One region of the Halioglobus sp. Uisw_031 genome, then DNA from elsewhere that is predicted to be linked to it. Evidence: riboswitches for the same ligand, from Rfam matches in the RefSeq annotation. Region 1 holds a riboswitch; the other holds the start of a gene.
What was found. A riboswitch is a leader RNA that binds a small molecule or an ion and turns the genes downstream of it on or off. The one in region 1 is predicted to bind cobalamin.
Positions count from the first base shown of each region.

Region 1 (6,147 bases):
TCATGACTAAGTTATACCTTGTAGGAACCGGCCCTGGTGATAAAGATCTTATTGCACCCAAGGCAATGGCGGCAGTACTTGCTAGTAGTGATCTTGTGGCTTATGGCTTGTATTTAGCTTTGTTAGGTAGTGTTTGTGATGGTAAAACTCATCATGATTTACCCTTGGGTGAAGAAATTGGCCGTGCAAGATTAGCCTTAAATTTGGCCGCGAGTGGTAAAACCACAGCGTTAGTATCTAGTGGTGACATTGGTATTTATGCTATGGCCACTTTGGTATTTGAGCTACTTGACCAACAGTTACAGGGCAAAGAGCGCCATCCCGAATGGCTGGATGTGGATATTGAAGTGGTGCCTGGGATTTCGGCAATGCAAGCAGGTGCTAGCCGAGTTGGTGCAATGCTAGGCCATGACTTTTGTACTATTTCCTTATCTGACTTATTGACTCCATGGCAGACTATTGAAAAGAGACTGCATGCCTGCGGTGCAGGAGATTTCGTCGTCTCTTTTTACAACCCTCGATCCAAAAAACGTGATTGGCAAATTAATACTGCCCAAGATATTTTGTTGCAATACAGGCCCCAAGATACACCGGTATTGCTCGGACGTCAGCTTACCCGTGATGATGAAAATATAACGATCACTACATTGGCAAAGCTGCATTCTGATGATGTCGATATGTTTACGCTAGTATCCGTGGGTAATAGCGAATCACGACATATCGTTAACGGCGCTAAAGAGTGGATTTATACTCCTCGCGGCTATAGTAAAAAACTTTAACATTGACTCAAGCTATTGGTAGATAGCTTTTTAAGGAATAACCATGACAGTTTATTTTATTGGCGCGGGTCCCGGTGACCCAGAACTTATTACCGTTAAAGGGCAAAAACTTATTAATCACTGTCCGATAATTTTATATGCAGGGTCACTAGTGCCGCGAGAAATATTTAGCGCTGTAGAAAACAGTGCTGAAAGAATTATCGATACGGCATCAATAGATTTAGGTCAAATTATGGCCCATATTGAGGACGCCCATAAAGACGGCAAAGATGTAGCCCGAGTTCATTCCGGTGACCCCTCTTTATATGGTGCCATAGGCGAGCAAATTCGACGTTTGGATGAATTAAATATAGATTTTGAAATCATCCCTGGTGTAACCGCCGCTTCCGCATCAGCAGCGTGGCTAGGTAAAGAGCTAACGCTTTCGGGTGTGTCGCAAACAGTTATTATGACCCGTTATGAGGGTAAAACGCCGTTTCCAGAGGGTGAGCGCCTGCCTGCATTAGCCGCCAGTGGCGCAACACTGGCCATTCATTTAGGTATCACGCGCATTCATAAAGTAGTGGAAGAGCTTATTCCGCACTATGGCGAAGATTGTCCGGTGGCAGTGTGTTATCGTACTTCTTGGCCAGACCAAGATAAAGTTACCGGCACGTTAAAAGATATTGTTGCTAAAGTCCGCGCTAAGAAGTTTACTCGCACTTCACTTATTTTGGTGGGACATGTTTTAGGGACAGAAGAATTTCGTGATTCTTATCTTTATGATGAGAGTAAAGCCCATGTTTATCGCCCTAAGGTTAAAGGCACTAAAGCTAGAAGTGTCGATACGGCTTTAGCTCATCCAACGGGTAAGTCCTAGCGTTTACAGCTAGGAGTTCCTGCCAACTCGGGTTTACTGGCTTTTTCTTCATCAATAATATGTTGAGGAAATTGCCCCATAAAACAACAACACATGTTTTCGTTAATCATAGTGCGCGGTCCGTTGGGGTGGGCTATGTGCTTATAACGGGCATGTGAATGCCCGTGACTATGAGAGTGGCTATGAGAGTGACTAGTATCATTGGCGCTAGCATGCGAATGTGCACGTCCCTCTGGTTGAAATTCGGCATGATGGTGATGGACATCAACTTGCCCTTTGGCTAGGCGCTGTTTAAAGCTTTGCATTAAACCCATAGCCGGTTCAGGTTCGATAATAGTTTCTTCGATCCGTTGCACAAAGGTGTTGATGACGTGAATTTGATCACGTAAATAATTGGCTTTCATAAAGGTTATGTCGGGGTTTTCTGCCGCCACTTTATCGACATAAGCGTGGATTCTGCCAATGAGCTTGCCACCAAATAAGAAGTATGGAGCGACAACAATTTTTTTATAACCTAGCTTAATCGCCATTTCTAAACCGCGACCGACTGATGGGTAAGTGACGCCAGAATAAACCGTTTCAGACCAGCCAAAGCCTAAGTTTTCGCAGACTATTCGGGTTAGCTTTGCAGCTTCCGCATTGGCTTCACTGACTGAAGTTCCGCGGCCAACCACTACTAGCATAGTGTCATACAAATCGCCGTCATGAACATGGTCTAAGCCCATAGATTCTAATATACGTGCCTGAAAGGCCTGAATCATTTCATGGTGTAAACCTAGCTCTTGACCATACTCTATCTCTAACCCTGGATGTTTTTCTTGATAAGTGATTAATACCGATGGAATATCATTTTGAGCATGGGTAGCAGCAAATAGCATGCCTGGCACTGCATAAATTTTCTCAACGCCTTGAGCTAATAATTTGTCCAAAGCCATATGAATATTGGGCGAAGAATATTCCAAAAAACCATATTCTACGTTTAAGTCTGGGTAGCGATCACGTAATCCTTTGGCTAGTAAACTGAATTCCTCTTCTGCAATTTTCGCACGGCTGCCATGCCCACAAATAAGTACGCCAGCGTTTTTAGGTAAAGATTCTAATAGATTCATATTTGCTTATCTTGTTAGTGTTGAATAATATTCGATGTCGCTTCTAGCACAATACCATTGTAGCTTAGATTACTATGATCATTGGCATTTAGACCGACACGAATTGTATGTGGGCCAGGCGTTAGTGCCTTTAAGTGGTGCCATGGGCTGTATACTCGCGCTATTTTATAGCCGTCGACATATATATGCGCATGGCCTTCAGGCAATGAACTGATCGCCTGATTAACGTTTTCAGGTTCAAAGCTAAAGTGACTAACCGCTATGTGAATATTCCATCCTGCCACTGAGTCTGCTACTACCGATAATAGTATCTCTGGTTTTTCAGTCTCGGGGTTAATGCTCAATAAATCCGTGTCACCATGCTGGTGCTTATTATGATCATGAGTCACGGGAGCCGGCGCTGCTTTATGAAGCGGCTCATCGCTGCAGGCCGTTATTAGTAAGCCAAATAGACCGCTTAAATAAAGAGCCCTAAACGTTGATGTTTTCATTCGAAACCTTTTTTGTAAGTCGGGGCGATTATGGCAACTAACGGCAACAAAAAAAACTATTAAGCGCTATTTTATAGAAATATTTTTATCGGTAAGGTATTATGTTATTACGATTTTAGGTTCCGTACGGATTAATAGGGAATGCCTTGCTCCAGTTTGATTTGGATGCAAAAAGTAGCTGTCCCCGCAACTGTATGCAGTAAGTCGCTATTAATACCACTGGGGTTTCCCCTGGGAAGGTAATAGCAATATTTGAGCTGTGAGCCAGTAGACCTGCCTTTATCGTTTATACCTGATGTCGGGGACTGCATCAGAAGAAATTCTTTACGATTTCTTCCATACTATCCCGACGCCAATTATTTTTGCAGGATTAACCTGATAGCAGGCGTATCGATGAAAAATCTATATTACTGAAATCATCCTTAGCTGCAGTTCTGCTGTCGATTGAAGACTCTTACTTTCTTTCGATAATTCCGCGGACTGCGCGGGTTAGAATTACCTATAAATTTTAGCAAACTATTTATTAGCAGTAGCGGTTTAAGTTGTTGCGCATTGAGAGGTTTTAAAAATGCAGTTGAATAAAATACCAGCCACAATAGTTACCGGTTTTTTGGGAAGTGGTAAAACAACCTTGTTATCTAATGTATTAAAGCAGGCCGCTGGCAAACGTATTGCCGTAATTGTGAATGAATTTGGCGCATTAGATATTGATGCAGACTTACTCCGTAGCTGCCCACTTGACTGCGAAGATGAAGGTGCGTCATTGGCGCAAGGCGAAAACGGCATTTATGAATTAGCCAACGGCTGCATTTGCTGCACAGTAGAAGAAGAGTTTTTACCGGTAATGCAGCAGTTAGTAGAGCGCCGTGATGATATCGATCATATTCTCATTGAAACATCGGGTTTGGCTTTGCCAAAACCATTGGTGCAAGCATTCAATTGGCCAGAAATAAAACAACACTTTACGGTTGACGCGGTTATTACTGTAATCGATGGGCCAGCGGTTGCGGCGGGGCGTTTTGCTAATGATGAAGCGCTAGTGCAAGCCCAGCGTCTGGCCGACGAAAGCCTAAACCATGATCCTAGTTTAAAAGAGTTGCTAGAAGACCAGTTAAGCGCCGCCGACATTGTTGTCGTCAGTAAAAATGACTTACTCGATGACAGTGCGCGCGATTTAGTAAAAGCTGTCGTTGAGGGTAAAGTGTCAGATTCGGTAAAAACAAGCTACATTAGCAATGGTGAGGTGCGCTTAGATTTATTAATGGGTATTGAAGCAGCCACCGAAGACAAAATAAATCATGTGCATAATCATCATGATCATCACCATGCCCATGGCGAGCATCATGCCCATGCCCACGATCATTTTGATTCATTCGTCATTACCTTGGGTGAAGTAGACGAAGATAAAATTCAACAAATGTTAACCAAACTCATTACTACCCAAAATATCTACCGAGCTAAAGGCTTTGCAGCACTACCTGGCAAGCCGATGCGCCAAGTACTTCAAGCGGTAGGCCAGCGACTGGATGTGCATTTTGACCGCCTGTGGGCTGGCGATGAAGCTCGCGCCACTAGCTTGGTCTTTATCGGTAAAGGTATCGTCGAAGCAGATATTAAAGCCGAGTTATTAAAGGCCGAAGTCGTTAGCGCCTAATGCACTTACTGGCTGCCCAACCTGGTGGATTCACCGACGATGTTGGCATTATTGACCTTGGGCAATCAGCTGCCGATATCGTTATATTATCAGCCGCTGACAGCTCATTAGCCGCGCTGGCCAATAGCGCTGAATCATTATCAGAAACTTATCCCTCTATTCGCTTAGCCAATTGGTTGCAGTTATTAAAACCAGCAGCCTTTGACTTATATCAAGACAAGGTTTTAGATCAGGCTAAAGTTGTTGTAGTGTCTTTTTTGGGTGGCGCTAGTTATTGGCAATATGGATTCGATCGGTTGCAAGCATGGGCAAGGGCGTGCGATAACAGAACCTTAATCTTGGTTCCTGGCGATAACAGTCCAGACCAGCAGTTGTTTTCTGCATCGACTATTGAGGCCGAAGATAGTCAGCGGGTTTGGCAATTCTTACGTGAAGGCGGCACCGTCAATAATCAGCAACTGTTTTATTTTTTGGCTAATCAATATATCGATGGTCAAAGCTATCAATGGCATGAACCCGAGCGCTTGCCTAATTGTATGATGTATATGCCGGCATCAAAGCTTAAACATTCCCAAGCTAGCTATGCCGATTGGCATCAGCGTTGGGGCGAGTTAAGTCATCAGGTTTGTGTGGTGCTATTTTATCGCAGCCATTTACAAAGTGCTAACACCGCTATGTTCGATAACTTAATCAGTACGCTAGAGGCACATGGCCTGCAGCCATTGCCGATAGCCATTAGCTCACTTAAGGATCCTGAGTCGTTAACCTTGGTGAATGCTTTAATAGATCAAGCGGGGGCTAAGCTGGTTATTAACACTACGGGTTTTGCGAGCAATACAGTGGCTAGCCCTGATTTGTCATCTCAACCCAGTGATTTTAATTCTCCCTTTATAAAAAAGATCCCCGTTTTTCAGCTAGTGCTGTCTAGTAGTACTAAAGAAGATTGGCAAAGCTATAGCCAAGGTCTGCGTAGCCGCGACATTGCTATGCAAGTAGTGTTGCCAGAAATGGATGGGCGTATAGTTACTCGGGCCGTCAGCTTTAAGTCAGATTCGCATTATAGCCAGCGCTGTGAAATTTCAGTGGTACGTTATGTCTTACACCAAGAGCGTGCCAACTTTGTTGCGGAGTTGGGGCAGCGCTATTGCCAGTTATCAATTAAGCCAAATAAAGACAAACGACTGGCGCTAATTTTAGCTAACTATCCAACCAAGGACGGGCGTATTGGCAACGGTGTCGGTTTAGACACACCAGC
Region 1 is NZ_CP159826.1:2,817,595-2,823,741, reverse strand. It holds gene cobJ (precorrin-3B C(17)-methyltransferase) at 3-779, shown strand; gene cobM (precorrin-4 C(11)-methyltransferase) at 823-1,638, shown strand; gene ABXT62_RS12790 (sirohydrochlorin chelatase) at 1,635-2,747, opposite strand; gene ABXT62_RS12785 (hypothetical protein) at 2,762-3,238, opposite strand; cobalamin riboswitch at 3,339-3,534, shown strand; gene cobW (cobalamin biosynthesis protein CobW) at 3,807-4,892, shown strand; gene cobN (cobaltochelatase subunit CobN) at 4,892-6,147, shown strand, end outside.

Region 2 (6,147 bases), 390 kb from region 1:
TTTGCCAATATATGAGGAGCGGGGTCGTCCGCCGTGTTCATTGAACTGAATCCTAAATGCATGCGCTTTACCTCGCTTAGTTTTTTACAATTTTATCGACAGAACGGCGCAGACGGACAGCTGCGGCCAGCTCCTGCAACAGTGGCAGGGTGTCATCCCAGCTCATGCAGGGATCAGTAATACTTTGTCCAAACGTCAATGGCTCACCCTCGACCACATCTTGACGGCCTTCCACCAGATTACTCTCTAGCATTAGCCCAAAAATACTCCGATTACCGCGACCCACCTGGGTGGCAATATCCCGGGTGACATCGATTTGACGCGCAGGGATCTTACGGCTGTTCGCATGACTGGCGTCAATCATAATCAGCGCAGGTAGGCCCGCTTTGGTCAGCATCGCCTCTGCATCTTGCACCGAAAACATATCGTAATTGGGATGCTTGCCTCCGCGCAGAATAATATGACAGTCCTCATTCCCCGTGGTTTCAAATATTGCAGAATGACCCTGCTTGGTGACCGATAAAAAATGATGCGGCTGAGACGCGGACCGTATGGCATCTACTGCCACCTGAATGTCCCCATCTGTGGCATTTTTAAAACCCACAGGGCAGGATAAGCCAGACGTCAGTTCGCGATGCGTTTGACTTTCGGTGGTGCGCGCACCGATAGCGCCCCAAGACACGAGATCCGCAGAGTACTGCGGGCTGATTAAATCAAGATATTCAGTGCCAGACGGCAAACCCATATCTGCCAAGTCCGACAGCAACTTCCGGGCTAGATGCAAACCCTTATTAATGTCGAAACTGTTATTCAGATCAGGATCATTAATCAGTCCCTTCCATCCCACGGTGGTACGGGGCTTCTCAAAATAGACTCGCATGACAATAAATAAGTCTTCGGTCAACTCCTCGGCGGCGCGGCGCAGCAACGCGGCATATTCCAAGGCGGCTTCGGGGTCATGTATTGAACAGGGACCAACAATCACCAGCAGTCGATCATCTTCATCGTTAAGAATACGATGAATCGTTTGGCGGGCCTGAGCGACTGTCAGCCCCCCGTGCTCGCTCACGCCGATATCCTTCACCAGTTGTTCCGGAGATATCAGTTCAGTGATGTGCTGGATGCGAAGGTCGTCGGTTGTGGCCGTCATGCGTTATTCCATTTTGTTGTCATTGCTTGATAAACCCCACGCTCTATGGGGGGGGGTAATATAGCACAGCCACACAACAGAATAAGCGCGATCTGGTACAACATCTAAGCTGTAAAGGCTCAAATGATGCCTGCTGACAACACGCCCAATCACTGCAAACAACTGCTGCGAACAGATAACCTTAACGGAACGTCTTGCGACTATACCCGCTAGGCGCCTTCTTTTTTAGCGCGCACGGATACTGCAGGTCAACTCGCAATCACCGGCACCTCTGCGAGCAGCGATTTCGCTTGCAGGCGCCACAAGTCGTCGAGCATGCAGCCGACTGTATTGGGCTCAACTAAATGGGCCCCGTACCACGTATGCAAACAGCGTATACGCGTAAAGTCTCCGATTCCTCCTACACCCTTATTCACAAGTGCCTCACTAAAACCAAGCGCTTCCAACCGCTGCCGAATGTCCGGACGCAGGTACGAGTCACGCAGTGCAATATACGCCTCATGATCATCACGCATGCTGCGTTGCAGGTTAGCGTTCAGATCAACACGTTGTTGAAATTGTTTGATTAATCCCCCAGCCTCCAATTGGTCGATGCGATAACATAACGCAGGATCTACCAGCCAAAATAATGTTGGAAATGGCTTATCCTCAACAAGGGACGCAACTCGAATAACCACAGGCTCTCCAGCCGGTCCTGTCACGGCGACATCTTCCAGCCCACGAGGTGCCCTGCCGAGCAGAACGGCGACCTGATTCACTATGTCAGGAGTAATTGTCATGCGCTGATACTATTTTTCGGGGTGGCCGCTCAGTTTACGCAAAGCCAGCGACTTTGGCACTAACAAGCTTTTTAAGGACCAAATCCACCCGATAGATGTCATTAGAATGGGATGCAATTAGGTTCCACCGGCATTGACACGGCGTGTTCTTCACTCTACAGTCGGCGCAATTGTTAGGTGCTCACCGCGATTTCTTCTTCGCTGGGTGGGTTAAATGGGAAGTGTGGGACGGCTATTGCCGAGTCCACCGCTGCCCCCGCAACGGTAGACAGTCATCGACTGTCAGCCCGATACCTGCCTAGCAACGCGCAACGCGCAACGATGAAGCGGAGGGCTTTGTACTTGGTTGCTCAATGCTTGCATTGTGTTTCCGATTTCCCTCGTTTGATCGTTAATTATATTACGTCACCCGAGGGTTACCTTTGAATAAGTTATCGCTTTTTATTGCCGCCGCTGCGGGTTGCACCTCTTTCTTAGCCACTGCGCAAAGCTCTCCGCCTCAAGACAAGCTAGAAGAAATGGTCATCACCTCTTCGCGTGTCGAGATGCCTCTACGCGAAGTCGGCACCTCGATATCCGTCATCACCCAAGACGAAATTTCCCAAATGGGATTTAACTCGCTTTACGAGATACTGCGCACCCAGACGGGTGTAGCCGTCAGTAATGCAGGCGGCCCAGGTGGGGCCAGCTCCATGAGGATTCGCGGAGAAGAGGGCTTTCGCACTCTAATACTGCTTGATGGCATCGACATCTCTGACACCTCATCTCCGCAGACAGGGCCACGTGTAGAGCAATTACTGAGTTCTGGCGTGCAGCGAGTGGAAATCCTGCGAGGGCCGCAAGGTTTAATGTATGGCGCCGACGCCGGCGGTGTGGTCAATGTTTCAACGATCGCACCCAGCGAAGGCTTCGGCGGTGAACTCAGTGCAGAAGGCGGGCGCTATGGGACGCAGCAATTCGCCGGCAATATTGGCGGGGGGAATGACGATGTGGATTTCACTCTATCCGCTGCAGACTTCCAAACGGATGGTTTTAACGCGCGCTCTGATGACACTCAACTGAGCGACCGCGACGGTTACAAAAATACTACGATGAACGGGCGTTTTGGCTGGAACGCCAGTGATAACTTGCGTATCGGGCTATCACTGTACGATGTCGACTCAAAAAATGACTACGATAATTGCTTCGACACAGTCACTTTTGAACGCACCGACCTGTGCAAGGATACTTATGAACAACAGGCATGGCGGGTTCAGGGTGACTACGTGGTCGGCCGTTTTAATCACGAGTTGTTCTATAGCAACAGTGATACGGAGCGAGATTTTTATGCGGATGGTATTTCGTTCTTCAAGCCCAAGGGTGGCCTAGAACGTGGCGGCTATCTTGGCACTTTTACGGGCGGGGATGCGCTGAGGCTCGTCTACGGTGTTGACTTAGAATCTGAATCCATGGACGACGGCACCACTGACACCAGCCGTAATCAAGAAGGGTACTATTTAGAGTACCAGGGCGGATTCAATGACAGTCTCTATGTGACGACTGGTGTGCGCTACGACGATAATGAAGATTTCGGCACCCACACCTCTTATCGCGTGAGCGGCGCTTATCTTATTCCTTTATCCAAAGGTGAGCTAAAACTTAAAGGGACCTATGGCACTGGCTTTCGCGCCCCCAGCTTATATGAAATTGCATACAATACTGGCGATTTTGCCTCTCCACCGGCCCAGGGCACTGAACTTGCCGAAGAGAAGAGCAAGGGCTTCGATGTGGGATTATCTTGGTCAACTGAGACAGGCATCTACCTAGAAGCAGTCTATTTTGACCAGACTATTAGCGATGAGATTTATTTCGACCCCATCGACTTCTCTGGTTATCTGCAAAGCAATGGTGACTCAAAGTCAACCGGCGTAGAACTTGTCGCTCAAGCAACCCTTTGGGATACTCTGTCAATCGTTAGCAACTACACGTTTAACGACACCGAAAGCAACGATAACCTCAACCGGATATTTCGTCCCAAGCAGCTAGGCAATTTGGGCCTGACGTGGCAGGGAGTAGACGATAGGCTGGCGTTGGGACTTTTTGTCCGCATGGCACGCGACGCGAAAGGTATCGATGGTGAAGACCTCGATAACTATGAAGTCGTCGATTTGACTGCCAGCTTCCAGTTAATCGAGACACTGGAGATTTATGGCCGCATCGAAAATCTCCTGGATGAAGACTATCAAGAGGTTCCGACCTATAATACCAGCAAGGTCGCCGGCTACGCCGGCCTAAGATATTCTTTCTAAAGGATCTGTCATGAGTGACGAACGCAAGAACGCAAAGCACAAAGCGGCCATGGAAAAACAAAAGGCCAGTATCGATGCTAGCATCGACGCCGCTGACACAGAGCGAGGTGTAGCCGTCCTTCTTACTGGCGATGGCAAAGGTAAGTCGAGCTCCGCGTTTGGCATGGTAATGCGAGCCCTCGGTTATGGCTACACCGTGGGCGTTGTGCAGTTCATCAAGGGCGTGCAACTGTCAGGCGAGGAAATCTACCTGAAGGAGCAGTGTCCGCAGGTGAGCTTCTATCAAATGGGTACGGGGTTCACTTGGGACACGCAGGACCGTAGTGGCGACATTATCGCGGCGATTCGCACTTGGGCAGTGGCCAAAGAGATGCTAGCTGATAGCCGCTACGATCTTGTTATACTGGATGAGCTCACCTACATGATCGCCTACGATTACCTCCCTGCAGACGAAATCATCCACGCGATTAACGAACGTCCGTTCACGCAAAGCGTGGTCGTCACCGGACGCGGGGGCGGCTCAGCCTTGCAGGCAGCCATGGATACCGTGTCTGAAGTCCGAGAAGTAAAGCACGCGTTTAAGGCGGGCATTATGGCCCGCAAAGGCGTTGATTATTAGCGCTAGCCTTTACTCACAGAGGCAACAACGCGCGCGATTACTGATCGCTATTCTTGCGGCCATATTACCCTGCGCTATGGCATTGGCATTGGCAAGTGGCGCAGTCAGTCTTTCCTTCCTAGATGTCGGCCAAGGTCTCTTCGATACAGTATTGGGAGAAGCCGCCAACCAGAACGCCCTCATTGTGGGGCAGATACGCTTGCCCCGGGTCCTGCTCGCAGCGGTTATGGGTGCCACGCTGGCCATCAGCGGCGCCGCTATGCAAGGGCTATTTCGTAATCCACTCGCAGACCCCTCGCTGATTGGCGTAACGGCCGGCGCCTCACTGGGCGCCGCCCTGATCATCGTTACCGGAGGTAGCCTGCTGCAAGGGTATATTGGACTGTCACTCGTATCGGCTGGGGCCTTTGTGGGAGGCGTGATTGCCGTGCTCTTCGTCTACCGATTAGCAACATCAGCCAACGGGACGTCAGTGGCGACTATGTTATTGGCGGGTATCGCGATCACCGCCCTGTCTGGATCGATTGGCAGCCTGCTGGAATTTTTTGCCGACAACAACATGCTAAGGCGGATTAGCCTGTGGAAGATGGGAGGACTGGACGGAGCGAACTACCCTCGTTTGATACTGGCCTCGGTAGTGGGTGGCGCATTGTTAGTGGCACTACCGCGCTACGCGGGGGCGCTGAACGCGCTGTTGTTGGGCGAGTCAGAAGCCCGCCATCTAGGCATCAAGGTCGACCGCATCAAGCTTGCACTGATTATCTGGGTGGCAGTCGGTGTCGGCACCTCAGTTGCCCTTGTGGGCACCATCGCTTTCGTGGGCCTAGTCGTGCCGCATATAGTGCGCATGTTAGCCGGACCTGATCATCGCTATCTGATGCCAGCATCCGCTTTGGCAGGCGCGCTGTTGCTGGTCGTGGCGGATGCTCTCGCTCGGGTTGTGGTGGCACCCACCGAACTACCCGTGGGTGTTATCACCACCATCGTTGGCGTCCCATTTTTTATATCCCTGTTGCGTAACCGCCACCATTACGGGATGCAGTAGTGAACAACTGCAAACACCCCTACTGGTTTAGTCTGTGAATACGCTACAACTCAAAGGCGTCTGCGCTGCACCCTGGGGGCAAGCACTGCTCAAGGATATCGCTTTCACCCTGCAGCCTGGCACTGTGTTGGGGCTTGCGGGACCGAACGGCGCAGGTAAGTCCAGTCTGCTGCAACTGATCGCGGGCGACATCCAACCCAGCACTGGACAATTGACCTTCTGTGATCGGTCCCTGACTGAATGGCCACCACAGGAGCGCGCACAAC
Region 2 is NZ_CP159826.1:2,423,385-2,429,531, forward strand. It holds gene ABXT62_RS10970 (TIGR03619 family F420-dependent LLM class oxidoreductase) at 1-41, opposite strand, end outside; gene ABXT62_RS10975 (3-deoxy-7-phosphoheptulonate synthase) at 77-1,150, opposite strand; gene ABXT62_RS10980 (DUF501 domain-containing protein) at 1,399-1,929, opposite strand; cobalamin riboswitch at 2,100-2,246, shown strand; gene ABXT62_RS10985 (TonB-dependent receptor plug domain-containing protein) at 2,352-4,217, shown strand; gene cobO (cob(I)yrinic acid a,c-diamide adenosyltransferase) at 4,228-4,836, shown strand; gene ABXT62_RS10995 (FecCD family ABC transporter permease) at 4,829-5,881, shown strand; gene ABXT62_RS11000 (heme ABC transporter ATP-binding protein) at 5,916-6,147, shown strand, end outside.
Region 2: it holds a riboswitch for cobalamin, as region 1 does, so the genes downstream of both, ABXT62_RS10985 (TonB-dependent receptor plug domain-containing protein) here and cobW (cobalamin biosynthesis protein CobW) in region 1, are expected to answer to the same signal.